2 regions of the Duganella sp. AC917 genome follow, and region 1 is predicted to be linked to the other one. Evidence: riboswitches for the same ligand, from Rfam matches in the RefSeq annotation. Region 1 holds a riboswitch; the other holds the start of a gene.
What was found. A riboswitch is a leader RNA that binds a small molecule or an ion and turns the genes downstream of it on or off. The one in region 1 is predicted to bind thiamine pyrophosphate.
Positions count from the first base shown of each region.

Region 2: another riboswitch for thiamine pyrophosphate. It lies ahead of ACZ0BA_RS02975 (TonB-dependent siderophore receptor); the one in region 1 lies ahead of thiC (phosphomethylpyrimidine synthase ThiC).

Region 1 covers NZ_OZ409848.1:4,196,797-4,204,408, reverse strand. The annotation lists gene ACZ0BA_RS18250 (diguanylate cyclase domain-containing protein) at 1-625, opposite strand, end outside; TPP riboswitch at 845-959, shown strand; gene thiC (phosphomethylpyrimidine synthase ThiC) at 1,060-2,976, shown strand; gene thiS (sulfur carrier protein ThiS) at 2,984-3,199, shown strand; gene ACZ0BA_RS18235 (thiazole synthase) at 3,217-4,017, shown strand; gene thiD (bifunctional hydroxymethylpyrimidine kinase/phosphomethylpyrimidine kinase) at 4,014-4,838, shown strand; gene thiE (thiamine phosphate synthase) at 4,866-5,549, shown strand; gene ACZ0BA_RS18220 (ANTAR domain-containing response regulator) at 5,609-6,238, shown strand; gene ACZ0BA_RS18215 (response regulator) at 6,510-6,962, shown strand; gene ACZ0BA_RS18210 (S-(hydroxymethyl)glutathione dehydrogenase/class III alcohol dehydrogenase) at 7,099-7,612, shown strand, end outside.
Region 2 covers NZ_OZ409848.1:674,024-681,635, reverse strand. The annotation lists gene ACZ0BA_RS03005 (flagellar assembly protein A) at 1-1,222, opposite strand, end outside; gene ACZ0BA_RS03000 (hypothetical protein) at 1,388-1,720, opposite strand; gene ompR (osmolarity response regulator transcription factor OmpR) at 1,955-2,722, shown strand; gene ACZ0BA_RS02990 (sensor histidine kinase) at 2,747-4,114, shown strand; gene ACZ0BA_RS02985 (hypothetical protein) at 4,114-4,863, shown strand; gene ACZ0BA_RS02980 (Imm26 family immunity protein) at 4,847-5,335, opposite strand; TPP riboswitch at 5,546-5,644, shown strand; gene ACZ0BA_RS02975 (TonB-dependent siderophore receptor) at 5,701-7,612, shown strand, end outside.

The DNA of each region.
Region 1 (7,612 bases):
CGATCCACAAGGCGCCGCCGCGCTCGCGCAGCAGCGCGCCGACCGCGCGCGCCGGCAAGGCGATGGCGCCCGGCGCGCCGCCGCGGATAACGACGTCGCGCGCGTCGATATGATCGAGGCCGCCGCCGGTGCCGACCCACACGCCGCCGGCGCCGTCGTCGGCCAGCGCGGTGACCTGGGCGTTGCCCAGGCCGGACGGGCCGTGCGCGAAGCGGCTGAAGGTTTCCTGCTCGGCGTTGTAGCGCGCCAGGCCGCCCGAGCTGGTGCCGGCCCACAGCCGGCCGGCGCTGTCGACGAGCAGGCTGGTGATGTAATTGTCGGGCAGGGCGTCGCTGCGCAGCGGGTCGGCGAAAAATTTGCGCGGGCGGTGGCCGTCCCAGCGCACCAGTCCGGTCTGGGTGCCGACCCACACGAAACCGCTGCGGTCCTGCGCGAAGCTGACGCCGGCGCCGGTGTCGGCGTACGGTTGGTGCTTGAACGCCGTGTGGGTCAGCGCGGCCCAGCGGTCCGGCTCGGCGGCGAGCGCGCGCGCCGGCGCCAGCAGCCAGCACAATATCAGCGCCGGCACCGCCGCCAGCGCCAGCCACCGCAGCCACGGCCCGCATCGACCCCGGCGCGCCGGCATGGCATGGTCAGGCGGCGCGACAATAGCGCAATGAAAGTTGCATTTTGGCATAAATCGACTATACATCAGCCGAACTCAACCACGGCCACCAGCGCCATCGGGAGGCGTCCGGGCGTCGGATTTTCGCCACGCGCCGGCTGGTGCGTTTTGTGGTTTGTTCGCCGATCTGGCCGTTTTTATCATGTTGGCTCTGTTATAATCGTCCCGCTGCCGCAAGGCGGCACACGCTAGGGGTCCTGCGCGTCGTCATGCAATGCATGCGATGCGCGGGTGAGAAATACCCTCCGAACCTGATCTGGATAATGCCAGCGAAGGGAAGCTTAGGACAACGCCGCAATCCCACGATGCCATCGATTCCATCGATTCCATCGATTTTTCGGGCGCGGCGCCGTCCAACCTCCTTTGCTGGCTCCTGTAGCCCACCAAGGAGCCAAATGAACGCCAATCCCAAATTCCTGTCCGCCACCGCCACCGTGGACGAGGCAGCGATCAAACCGCTACCCAATTCCCGCAAGATCTACGTGGAAGGCAGCCGGCCCGACATCCGCGTGCCGATGCGCGCTATCACGCAGTCCGACACGCCCGCGTCGTTCGGCTTCGAGGCCAATCCACCGGTCTACGTCTACGACACCTCCGGCCCCTACACCGATCCGGACGCCGTCATCGACATCCGCTCCGGCCTGGCCGCCACGCCGCGCCTGCCGTGGATACTGGAGCGCGGCGACACCGAGGAGCTCGACGGCCCGACCTCCGACTACGGCAAGGCGCGCCTGGCCGATCCGGCGCTGGCCGAACTGCGCTTCAACCTGCACCGCAAGCCGCGCCGCGCGCGCGCGGGCGCCAACGTCACGCAGATGCACTACGCGCGCCAGGGCATCGTCACGCCGGAGATGGAGTTCGTGGCGATCCGCGAAAACCTGCGCCGCAAGGAATACCTGGAAAACCTGAAGACCTCTGGCCCGATGGGCCAGCGCCTGGCCGATTTGATGGGCCGCCAGCATCCGGGCCAGTCGTTCGGCGCCAGCATCCCGAACGAGATCACGCCGCAATTCGTGCGCGAGGAAATCGCCCGCGGCCGCGCCATCATCCCGGCCAACATCAACCACCCCGAGATCGAGCCGATGATCATCGGCCGCAATTTCCTGGTCAAGATCAACGCCAACATCGGCAATTCGGCGGTCACCTCGTCGATCGGCGAGGAAGTCGAAAAAATGACGTGGGCGATCCGCTGGGGCGGCGACAACGTCATGGACCTGTCGACCGGCAAGCATATCCACGAAACGCGCGAGTGGATCATCCGTAACAGCCCGGTGCCGATCGGCACCGTGCCGATCTACCAGGCGCTTGAAAAGGTCAACGGCAAGGCCGAGGACCTGACCTGGGAGATCTTCCGCGACACGCTGATCGAGCAGGCCGAGCAGGGCGTCGACTACTTCACCATCCACGCCGGCGTGCTGCTGCGCTACGTGCCGATGACGGCCAAGCGCCTGACCGGCATCGTCTCGCGCGGCGGCTCGATCATGGCCAAGTGGTGCCTGGCGCACCACAAGGAGTCGTTCCTGTACACGCACTTCGACGACATCTGCGCCATCATGAAAGCCTACGACGTGTCGTTCTCGCTGGGGGACGGCCTGCGCCCCGGCTCGATCTACGACGCCAACGACGAAGCCCAGCTGGGCGAACTCAAAACCCTGGGCGAACTGACGCAGATCGCCTGGCAGCACGACGTGCAGGTGATGATCGAAGGCCCGGGCCACGTGCCGATGCAGCTGATCAAGGAGAACATGGACCTGCAGCTGGAGCAGTGCCACGAGGCGCCGTTCTACACGCTGGGGCCGTTGACCACCGACATCGCGCCCGGCTACGACCACATCACCTCCGGCATCGGCGCCGCGCAGATCGGCTGGTACGGCACCGCGATGCTGTGCTACGTCACGCCCAAGGAGCATCTGGGCCTGCCGGACAAGAACGACGTCAAGGACGGCATCATCACGTACAAGATCGCCGCCCACGCGGCCGACCTGGCCAAGGGCCATCCGGGCGCGCAGATCCGCGACAACGCGCTGTCGAAGGCGCGCTTCGAATTCCGCTGGGACGACCAGTTCAACCTGGGCCTCGACCCGGACAAGGCGCGCGAATTCCACGACGAGACCTTGCCCAAGGACTCGGCCAAGGTGGCGCATTTCTGCTCGATGTGCGGCCCGCATTTCTGCTCGATGAAGATCACCCAGGAGGTGCGCGAGTACGCCGCCGCCAACGGCATGAGCGACGGCGTGGCGATCGAACAGGGCATGCAGGTCAAGGCGGTGGAGTTCATCAAGAACGGCGCCGAACTGTATCGCAAGCTGTGAGGCCGGCATGACGGACGACTGCATTTCGATAGAACTGAACGGCGCGCCGCACCAGGTGCCGCCGCAACAGACGCTCGACCAGCTGGTCGACGCGTTGTCGCTGACGGGCCAGGCGCTGGCGCTGGCGGTCAACCGCGCGGTGGTGCCGCGCCAGCAATGGCCGCGGCGCGTGCTGCAGCCGCTCGACAAGGTCGACATCGTGCGCGCCATCGGCGGCGGCTAACAAGGAAAGGAACAGACATGAGCAACGATGCAACAGACAATCAAGACTACCTCACCATCGCGGGCAGGCAATACGGCTCGCGGCTGCTGGTCGGCAGCGGCAAATACAAGGACCTGCAGCAGACCCGCGAGGCCACCGACGCCGCCGGCGCGCAGATCGTCACGGTGGCGATCCGCCGCGTCAACATCGGCCAGGACCCGAAGGCGCCCAGCCTGCTGGACGTGCTGCCGCCGTCGCAGTACACCATCCTGCCCAACACGGCCGGCTGCTACACCGCCAGGGACGCGGTCTACACCTTGCAGATGGCGCGCGAGCTGCTCGACGGCCACAAGCTGGTCAAGCTCGAAGTGCTGGGCGACGAGAAGACGCTGTTCCCGCACATGCCCGAGACCCTGATCGCGGCCGAGGCCCTGGTCCGGGACGGCTTCGACGTGATGGTCTACTGCAGCGACGATCCGATCCAGGCCAGGCTGCTGGAGGACATCGGCTGCGTGGCGGTGATGCCGCTGGCGTCGCTGATCGGCTCCGGCATGGGCATCCTCAATCCGTGGAACCTGTCGCTGATCATCGAGCAGGCCAGGGTGCCGGTGCTGGTCGACGCCGGCGTCGGCACCGCGTCCGACGCCGCCATCGCGATGGAGCTCGGCTGCGACGGCGTGTTGATGAACACCGCCATCGCCGGCGCGCGGGACCCGGTGCGCATGGCGCGCGCGATGAAGCTGGGCGTGCAGGCCGGCCGCGAAGCCTATCTGGCCGGGCGCATCGTGCGCAAGTTCGCCGCGTCGCCGTCGTCGCCGATGGCTGGCCGGCTGGCATGACGGGCACTGCGTCCGCGCGGCCCTGCGTGCTGGTGTTTTCCGGCATGGACCCTTCCGGCGGCGCCGGCATCGTCGCCGACGCGCAGGCGGTGGCCGGGCAGGGCGCGCACGCGCTGTGCGTGGTCACCGCGCTGACGGTGCAGGACAACGACCGCGCCTACGCGGTGCAGCCGGTCGAACCGGACCTGCTGCTGCGCCAGGCGCGCGCGCTGACGTCCAAGATCGCGGTGGCCGCCGTCAAGATCGGCATTCCGGGCAGCGCCGCCAACGCGCTGGCGATCGCGCAGGTGATCGGCGAGCTGCGCGCGCTGCAGCCGGCGCTGCCGGTGGTGCTCGACCCGGTGCTGGCCAGCGGCCATGGCGACATGCTCTCGCGCGGCGACGCGGTGGCGGCGCTGGCGCCGTTGCTGCCGCTGGTGACGGTGCTGACGCCGAACGCGCCGGAGGCGCTGGCGCTGAGCGGCCAGGCCACGGCCGACGCGCAGGCGCGGGTGCTGCGCGCGCTGGGCTGCCGCCACGTGCTGATCACCGGCGGCCATGGCCAGGGCCAGGACCAGGACCAGGACCAGGACGTCACCGACGAGGTGGTGAACCGCTGGTTCGGTCCCGGCGACGATCCACCCGACACGCGGCAATGGCGCTGGCAGCGCCTGGACGGCGGCTTTCATGGCAGCGGCTGCACGCTGGCCTCGGCCATCGCCGGCCAGCTGGCGCTGGGCATGCCGACCGGCTACGCCCTCGAACAGGCGCAGTCCTATTGCAATGCCGCGTTGCGCGGCGCCTACAGCATCGCCCCCGGCCAGCGTATCCCGCTGCGCTAGACCCAACCATCATCAGGAGAACGCATCATGCAAGGACTGTATCTGGTCACCCCCAACTGGGACGACACCGCGCGGTTGCTGGACGCGAGCGAAGAGGCGCTCGACGCCGGCGCGGCCGCCAAAAAGGACGGCATCGGCGGCGGCGAAGGGCTTGGCAACCTCGTCGCGCTGCTGCAATACCGCCACAAGGAAGCGGCGGGCGAGCTGCGCCTGGAGCAGGCCGCCGCGCTGCTGGCGCTGTGCCGGCGCTACGGCGTGCCGTTCATCGTCAACGACCACGTCGAGCTGTGCCTGCAGACCGGCGCCGACGGCGTGCACCTTGGCGGCACCGACGCCGATGTGGCGCAGGTGCGCGGCCGGCTCGGCGCCGACAAGATCATCGGCGCGTCGTGCTACGGCGACCTGCCGCGCGCGCTGGCGGCGCAGCGCGCCGGCGCCAGCTATGTGGCCTTCGGCGGCTTCTACCCGTCCCGTGTTAAGCAATACGCGGTCACCACGCGGCCCGAGATCCTCGACCAGGCGCATGCAACGATCCGCGTGCCGACGGTCGTCATCGGCGGCATGACGCCGGAGAACGCGGCGCCGCTGGTGGCGCGCGGCGCCGGCATGGTCGCCGCCATCAGCAGTGTCTATCAAGCTGAAAGCGTGCGCGACGCGGTCGGCCGATTCGCGGCGATGTTTGTCTTACACAACAACCGCAAATCATTCTAGCGCCAAGGTCTTTCCGCTTTATAATTGGGCCGTTAGCAATAGCCCAAGGTTGCCGCCACATGCCAGTTTCTCCTAGCCCCAAGCGTCTGATCCTTATCGTCGACGACGACCAACTGCTGCTCGATTTTCTCGGTGAGGTGCTCGGCAACGCCGGCTACGACATCCTGAAGGCCTCGTCGGCCGAGCAGGCGCTGGGCGTGATCGCCCAGCGCGAACCGGACCTGGCGCTGCTCGACATCCACATGCCCGGCATGACCGGCCTGGAACTGGCCAAGCAGCTGCACGCGACCAGCTCGGTGCCGTTCATGTTCCTGTCCGGACGCGGCGACGCCGACGCCGGCAAGCAGGCCGCCTCGTACGGCGCGGTCGGCTTCCTGGTCAAACCGGTCGACGAAAAACACCTGATGCCGGCGTTTGCCGCCGGCCTGGCGCGCGCCGACGAGATCCGCCAGCTGCGCCGCACCGAGCTCAATCTGAACGCCGCGCTGGCCGCCGGGCGCGAAACCAGCCTGGCCGTCGGCCTGCTGATGTGCAAATTCCAGACCGACCGCAACACCGCGTTCGAGGTGTTGCGCGACCACGCGCGCTCGAACCGGCGCAAGGTCAACGAGGTGGCCGACCAGCTGCTGGCGGCCGAGGAAACGTTAAACGGCTTGCACACGGCGTTTAACCAACGTCTGAAAAAGTAGACAACAGCGTCATTGCGTGACACCGAAGGCGGGAATTTCCCGCCTTTTTATTTCCTTGTGGAATTTTTGTTGTACAATATCAACTAGCAACACCGTACCAGTAACACAGCATCGACCGCCGCAGGGCCTGATCTTCGCCTGCCGCCGCTCCGGCCGCCACTTCCCCGCGGCCGTCCCAACCTCTCGGCCCAACTCCGCCGACCTGCTTCCGTCAGCTTTTACCCCATCGCTGCCGGCTTTGCATTGATTTCAGCCTTGTGCGGAGAACACCATGACCAACGATGCATCCAACGACACCTTTCGTGCGTTCGGCGACCACGACGGCGCCCCGATCGGCTTTTCCATCTACGCGGCCGCGCCGCGCGTGCTGCACATCGACAGCGACGCCGACGCCGCGCTGGTGCTGGCCACGTTGCTGGTGCCGGAAACCCAGGTGACCCACGTGGCGACCATGGCCGCCGCCCGCGAGCTGCTGCACCGCGAGCAGTTCGCGCTGGTGGTGATCGATCCGGACCTCGAGGACGGCGACGGCGGCGCGCTGCTGCACGGCTTGCACCAGCACCAGCACGACGCCCGCGTGCTGCTGTACTCGGCCCGCCATCCGGAACGCCACACGGCCGGCAGCAGCTTCCTGCCCAAGCCGTGGACCTCGCCGCGCCAGCTGTGGCGCACGGTGTCGGACCTGCTGGCCATCGGCCCGGCGATGCCGGTCGAGCCGCAATAGGCCGCCGCCGCTTGCAAGGCAGCTGCAATATCCCTGTTTGGCCCCCGGCTTGTTATCATGATGGATCGACCGCAACGGTTCGCCGTTCCGGTCTCCCGGATTCCGTCGTATTCCCTACACCGCCAAAGGACAAACAATGAAAACCAAAGCCGCCATTGCATGGCAAGCGGGCCAGCCGCTGACGATCGAGGAAGTCGAGCTTGGCGGGCCGCGCGAAGGCGAAGTGCTGGTCGAGATCAAGGCCACCGGCATCTGCCACACCGATTACTACACCTTGTCGGGTGCCGACCCGGAAGGCATCTTCCCGGCCATCCTGGGCCACGAGGGCGCCGGCGTGGTGGTCGACGTCGGCCCCGGCGTCAAGTCGCTCAGGAAGGACGACCACGTCATTCCGCTGTACACGCCGGAATGCCGCCAGTGCAAATTCTGCCTGTCGCAAAAGACCAACCTGTGCCAGTCGATCCGCTCGACCCAGGGCCGCGGCCTGATGCCCGACGCCACCAGCCGCTTCTCGATCGACGGCAAGCCGATTTACCACTACATGGGCACGTCGACGTTCTCCAACTACATCGTGGTGCCGGAAATCGCGCTGGCCAAGATCCGCGAGGACGCGCCGTTCGATAAGGTGTGCTACATCGGTTGCGGCGTCA
Region 2 (7,612 bases), 3.5 Mb from region 1:
CGATCTTGACGCTGCTGCCCGAGATGACGCAGTTCTCCGCGCGCGCGATCGTGATCGCGCCGCCGCTGGTGTGGATCACCGAATTCGATGCCACGCCGTCGATGCTGATCGAACCCAGTGCGTTCTGCACACTGCCGCTGACCAGGTTCTTGTCCAGCACCACGACGCCGCCGCGCGAATGGATATTGCCGTAGACGTTGCCGTGCACCGTGATGTCGCCACCGGTGACGTCGCGCTGCTCCTGCACGTCGCCGTATTCCTCATAAGCGCCGGCCAGTTCCAGGTTGCCGGTGGTGCGTCCGCTCACGCCTTCCAGGCTGACGATTTTGTCGGTGATGGAAATGCGGTTCGACTTCGAATCCACGCTCAGGAAACCCTCGCGCGTGGACACCAGGTATTCGCCGTCCTCCAGGGTCTGCGCCTCGGTGCCGTCGCCGGCATAAAAGCGCAAGGTCAGATCCTGCGGCGGCTCCGGCGCCGTCATGCGTCCGGACAGGTCGAAGCCCGGCTCGCCCGGCACCGACGGCACCTTTTTCAGCAGCCTGGCGTTGGCTTTGATTTGCGGGAAGCGGTTCTGAAAACTCTGCAGGTCGATGCGGCCGTCGGCGCGCGCCTTGGGGGCGTCGCTGCGGTGCAGATCGGACGACACTTCCATCACGGTCGCGTTCTGGCCGGGCTCCGGTTCCAGATCGGTGGCGAAGGTGATGCGGTCGGGCTTTGACGCCGCCATCGCCGACGCCACCGCCGCCACATCGATACCGAACTGTATGCCCTTGCCCCACATGTCGGCGACAAATTCATCCACGTCCAGGCGGGTCTGTCGTTCCGGGATCACGGTGCCGTCGGGCAGCACTTCCTCGTCCAGGAACAGCGGCTCAAAGTAGTATTCGGCGTAGCCGTGGCCCATCTTGGGATTTTTGTAGAGGGGCACGCGCAATGGGTCCATCAGGCGCACGTCGTCGCACAAGCGCACCGCCTGGGCCGCGCCCAGATCGGGGCCGACACCGTACAGCGCCTTGATCATCACCGGATAATTGAGACCGGCCAAATAGAAGCCGGAGCGGAACACCTGATTAACCGCGGCGATCAGCGCCGGTCGCGGCAGGCCAACGTCGATATAAATGCCGTCGGTTCTGCGGACCAAGCCGATAGGCAGGCCGGCGTCGGGAGCCGATGGCTCGTCAACGGGAAAGGGCGCTGCGGAAGCAACGTCTTGAACCACGATTTTCCTCCAGGCGTCACGCGGCCGAAGGGCATTGCGTGTAATTAATTAATATTACACCCAGACAAAGGAAAAGATAGCAATATTCGACGCTAACGCGATGGAAATGTGATGTTATTGTTACAGATCAATAATGATTTGATATTTAACCCGCCGAATTGCCGCTTAACGGCGCGGCGGATTGGCGTAAATATCCTGGCCCACTTCGTTGATCTGGCGACGCAGATCGCGGCGCTCATCCGGCGTCAGGCGGCCAACGCGGCGGTTCATCTCGGCGTTGCGGCTGGCTTCCTGCATCGCGCGGCGCTGTTCTTCGGCACGGGCCTCATAGCTGTTGCGCGGATCGACCTGGCGCTGCTGGTCGGCCTGGCGCGGATCGGCCTGGCGCTGATTCTGGACCTGCTGAGGCCGATTTTCCTCGCGGCGTGGTCCGTCGCCGGGATCGGCATAGGCCAACCCCGCCCCCATCAGACCGCAGCACAGCAATAAAGAACCCATGGAGGATCGAACGCAAAAAGATGCGCTTGCTGCCGCGTGTATTTTTTTGTGATCGATGAACATGATGTTCCTAAAAGGCTTAATCCGTGCTTGAAGTGTATGATGCTTTAACCGAGCGGGTAAGACCAATTGGGTAAAGTTTGTAACACTTTGTAATGGGTCGTCACAGACGTTTTCGCCAAACGGATATGACGTTACCATAGCGACATCAATAAGACAATTCTGACAGAGCAAATGACTAGCACAACGACTGAATCCGGCAACACCTCGGCCAACCAGCACGGCCACCAGGCCAAGATCATGGTGGTGGACGACGACGTTCGTCTGCGCGATTTGCTGCGGCGCTACTTGACCGAACAAGGTTTCAACGTCTTTACCGCCGAAAGCGCGACAGCCATGAACAAGCTGTGGCTGCGCGAGCGCTACGACCTGCTGGTGCTGGACCTGATGCTGCCCGGCGAAGACGGCCTGTCGATCTGCCGCCGCCTGCGCGGCGCCGGCGACCAGACGCCGATCATCATGCTGACCGCCAAGGGCGAGGACGTCGACCGCATCGTCGGCCTCGAAATGGGCGCCGACGATTACCTGCCCAAGCCCTTCAACCCGCGCGAACTGGTGGCGCGCATCGGCGCCGTGCTGCGCCGCCGCGGTCCGGACGAGATTCCCGGCGCGCCGTCGGAAACGCCGCAATCGTTCGAGTTCGGCCAGTTCGTTCTGGACCTGGGCACGCGCACGCTGAAGAAAAACGGCGAGACCGTGCCGCTGACCACCGGCGAGTTTTCGGTACTAAAAGTATTCGCCCGCCACGCGCGCCAGCCGCTGTCGCGCGAGAAGCTGATGGAACTGGCGCGCGGCCGCGAATACGAGGTGTTCGACCGCAGTCTGGACGTGCAGATCTCGCGCCTGCGTAAGCTGATCGAGCCCGATCCATCGAGCCCGCTGTACATCCAGACCGTCTGGGGCCTGGGCTATGTGTTCATCCCGGAGGGGCAGCCGCGCTAAGTCGCGACAACCGCGAAGATGCGCATGAAGTCTCTTTCGAAGTTCCGTTTCGCTTTTCGGCTGGCCAGCATGAAAAGCGGCCTTTTCTGGCGCACCTTCTTCCTGCTCGGCGCCTTGACGACGACCAGCATGACCGCGTGGGTCGGCATGATCAGCGTGGTGCAGCACGAGCCGCAGGTGCAGCAGATCTCCGCGCAGGTGATCTCGGTGGTCACCATCACCCACGCCGCCCTCACCCACTCCGCGCCTGAACTGCGGCGCGAGCTGCTGTTCGACCTGGTGTCCAACGAAGGTATCCGGGTGTTCCCGCTGGAGGAGGACGACAAGGTCGAGCCGCCGCCCAAGAACGCGCTGATGCCGGACATCCAAAAGCTGGTCAAGGCCAAACTGGGTGCGGACACGCGCTTTTCGGCCAAGGTGAATGGCGTCTCGGGCTTCTGGGTCAGCTTCCACATCGACGACGACCAATACTGGCTGATGCTCGAACGTGAACGCATACGCGGCCTGACCGGCATCCAGTGGCTGGGCTGGGCCAGCGTGGTGTCGGTGGTGTCGCTGCTGGGCGCGGCCTTCATTTCCAGCCTGATCAACCTGCCGCTGCGCCGCCTGACCAAGGCTACCCGCGCTTTCGCGCAGGGCAAGCGGCCGGACCCGCTGCCGGAAAGCGGCCCGGCCGAAATTATGGAGGCCAACCGCAGCTTCAACCAGATGGTCGACCAGCTGCAGCAGGTTGAATCCGACCGCGCCGTCATCCTGGCCGGTATTTCGCACGACCTGCGCACGCCGCTGGCGCGCATGCAGCTCGAGGTGGAGATGGCCAATCTGTCGAACGAGGCGCGGGAAGGCATCCAGTCCGACATCGGCCAGATGGACGCCATCATCGGCCAATTCCTCGATTACGCCAAACCGACCGAGGCGTCGAGCTTCACCAACGTCGATATCAGCGAACTGCTGGCCGACACCGCGCACGAAGCCGAGCGTTTGCAGGACGTGCGCGTGACCACCGACATCGCCGCCGACGCCCATGTGATGGGCAACAGCACGGACCTGAAACGGGTGTTCGACAACCTGGTCGAAAACGCCCGCCGCTACGGCAAAACACCGGACACCGATGTCACCGCGATCGATATCCGGTGCGCCGTCAAGGGCTCGGGCGCGTCCCGCCGCGTCGTCATCGAGGTGTCGGACCATGGCTGCGGTGTGCCGGACGACCAGATCGAACAACTGCTCAAACCCTTCACACGGCTCGACGCCGCGCGCGGCCAGGCCAATGGCGCCGGCTTGGGACTGGCCATCGTCGACCGCGTGCTGCTGCGCCACGGCGCCGAGCTCACGCTGAGCAACCGCGAAGGCGGCGGCCTGGAAATCCAGATCGCCATGAAGGCCGTCTGATGCCGGGCAGCCCGATAGGTCTACGATTTTTTGCCGGCGCGATGGTGCCGGCGCTGCTGCTAGCGCTGACCACCGGCGCCGGCGCGGCGCCAAAGCAGCGTGTCGAGCAACGCATCGAACAGCGCATCGAGCAGCGCGAGCCAAGCGCCGAGGAACGCGACTCGTTCGATGAATTTTTCCGCGCTCGCAATGCGGCGCAACCGCAGCGGCCCTGGGGTGCGGCGCCGTTGTTCGCGCCCGCGTTCGAGGTCGAGCGCCAGCGCGGCAAGCCATGGAACGTGATCGCCCGTGTCGATTCCGCGCCACGCCGGTCGGCGCCGGATCTGTGCCGGCAAATCCGCTCCAGCTTTATCTACGACGCGGCCAAGCCCAAGGGCGAGCGCTGGACCGACGCGGCCGAGGCGCCGCAATGGTACGTATGGCTGGCGCAACCCAACATCCCATGCCAGGCGGCCAGATATACGGTATTGATGGATCAGGCCGTGCCGCCGGCCGATGCGGTGGCATTGCTGAGGCAGCACCGCGAGCTGCTGATACGCGCCCGGCTACTGTTCGCAGGCAACTCCCAGTGCGCACGGCAACGCGCCCTCACCTTCCGGCTGGCCGCGCTGAAGCCGGCGGCCGCGACGGCGGGGGCGCCGCTGATGTTCGGCCTGGTGTTTGAAAGCGACCGCGACACGGTCGCCACGGTCGCCGTACGCAAGCACCGTGGCGAATACGTCGCCTGGAACGTCAGCTGCTCCGGTTGATCGGATGCTCGCGCGATTCGAGCAACTTGGTGAGCAGCAATTCGGTCGAACCGTAACCGTACAGCGAGTCGGCCTCCAGACCCGGCGTATCGTAGGGCACTGATTCTTCCCGTTCGGAACGACTCGGATCGTTGTCGGAATACGTCACGCGCCAGGCGCGCTTGAGGGCGTCGGCGCGGCGCAGGAATTGTGGCATTGGCCACTGCGCCGGATTCCAGTCCGGGGCTTCGCCAAGCACGCGCCAGTGACCACTGGCCAGCGCCATGTCACCCACGCGCAGCACCTTGACGGCGTCCTGCGGCTGCAGGGTAAGAAGCTCTTCGATCGCCGGCAACCTGTCGAGTTTGGGCCCAAACAGATAGGCCAGCATGATTTTGCTGCCGGGCGATAGCCGCGCGACCAGGCCCCAACCGTAGCCACCGTCGAGCAACGGCACCGCAAACCAGCTTCCTTCATGATACGACTGCCTCATTCCACTCCTTTCGCTAGCACGAACCAGCAAAGTGGCGCCGAAATGCACTGACGAACAGGACATACCGCCGCCTCCACATATGCTGTGACTGCTTCATTGGCGCCGTGCGGCGCAAATCAGCAGTCTATCGGCGCGGCGCAAAACGCGTCGCACGCCACCGCACGCGAGCGCACACTTACGCGCAGGCGTATCGACAGCTGTGATACACTTCCGGCTCGCTAGGGGTCCTGGACATATTGTTCCGGGTGAGAGATACCCTTCGTACCTGATCTGGATAATGCCAGCGAAGGAAAGCGCAAAGTAGTTCTCCCCTCCTTTGATGGCTCTCCTCGCGGCTTCCAGCCGAGAACAAGTAGAGAGCAGACATGTCCACACCAAAATTCGCAGTTTCCGTCATCGCCCTGGCGGTGTTCCATGCATTTTCCGGCGCCGCCGTTGCCGCCGACTCGACAGCCGGGGCAGCCGACGCCGCCGCCGAGCAGTCGATGCCGGAAGTCATCGTCAGCGCCACCAAGACGCGCGCCAACACCGCCTCGGTCGCAGGCTTCGGCAACGCCCCGCTGCTGGAAACGCCGGCCTCGGTCAGCGTGCTGACGGCACAACAGATGCTCGACCTGCAAATCCGCTCGACCACCGACGCCGCCAGGTTCGACGCCAGCCTGAGCGACTCGTACAACGCCGTCGGTTACGCCGAGCAATTCTCTATCCGTGGCTTCAAGCTCGACAACGCGTCCAGCTACCGCAAGGATGGCATGGCGATCCCCGGCGACACCCAGATCCCGCTGGAAAACAAGGAACGCCTGGAAGTGCTCAAGGGCCTGTCCGGCTTGGAGGCCGGGGTCTCGGCGCCGGGCGGCATCATCAATTACGTCACCAAGCGCCCGACCGATACGCCGCTGCGCACCGTCGTGCTGGAAGCGCGTGAGCGCGGCACCTTGTACGGCGCCGTCGATGTCGGGGGGCGTTTCGAGGATGATCGTTTCGGCTACCGCGTCAACGTCGCCGGCGAGCGCCTGCGCTCCTACATCAAGGGCGCGGACGGCAACCGCAAGTTCGTCTCCGCCGCCTTCGACTGGCGCATCTCGCCACAGGCGCTGCTGCAGATCGACGCCGACTACCAGCGCAAGTCCCAACTGACCGCGCCGGGCTTCCAGCTGCTGGACAACACCACCTTGCCGGTGGTTGATGCGGACACGATGCTCAACGATCAACCGTGGAGCCGTCCGGTGGAAACGACCACCAGCAACATCGGCGCGCGCTTCGAATACAAGTTCTCGTCCGACTGGAGCACCACGGTCAGCGCCAACCAGCACCACTTCAAGCGCGACGACTACACCGCCTTCCCGTACGGCTGCGGTCCGGACTTCTATCCTGGCTACTGCGGCAACGGCGACTACGACGTCTATAACTACATCAGCCTGGGCGAGAAGAAATCGCCGCTGACGGTGCAGGCGCTGGTACAAGGCCGCTTCGCCACCGGCGCGGTGGCGCATGCGTTCACGGGCGGCGCGTCGTTCCAGAAAAACAGCGAAAAATGGGGCGACTACCTGTACGACTACTCGGGCGTCAGCAATATCTATCACCCGGTCGTCGTGGCGCCGGCGCCGGGCAGTAGCGGCCCGGTATCGGAGCGCCGCCATGGCAACGAACGCTCGCTGTTCGCGCAGGACATCGTCAGTCTGAACGCGCAGCTCAAGCTGCACGCCGGCGCGCGCTACGTGCAGGTCAAACGTGTCCAATACGTTGGGTACAACGACGATGGCGTGCTGCTGCCGGATACGAACACCGACGCCGGATTCTGGCTGCCGAATGTGGCGCTGGTCTACAGCCTGCGTCCCAACGTCTCGCTCTATACATCCTACGCGCAGGGCCTGGAGCTTGGCGGCGTTGCGCCTATGCAGACCAGGAACGAGGGCCAGGCGCTGTCGCCGTCCAAGTCCAGGCAGGTGGAAGTCGGTATCAAAGCCGATATCCGTCCGGACCTGAGCGCCACCGTCGCGCTGTTCGAGATCCGCAAAGGACTGGAATATACCGATGCGGGGAATTTCTTCGTTCGCAATGGCGAAGCGAAGAACCGTGGCCTGGAAATGGCGCTGAACGGCCGCGCCACGCGCGATCTGACGGTGGGCGTGTCTGCCACGGCGCTGAACACCAGGCAAAGCGATACAGGCCTGGCTAGCCTGGACGGCAAGCGCGTGACCAACGTCGCCGCTTTCAAATCGTCGGTGTATGCGGACTATGCGGTGCCGCAAATCGAAGGTCTGGCGCTGAACGCGA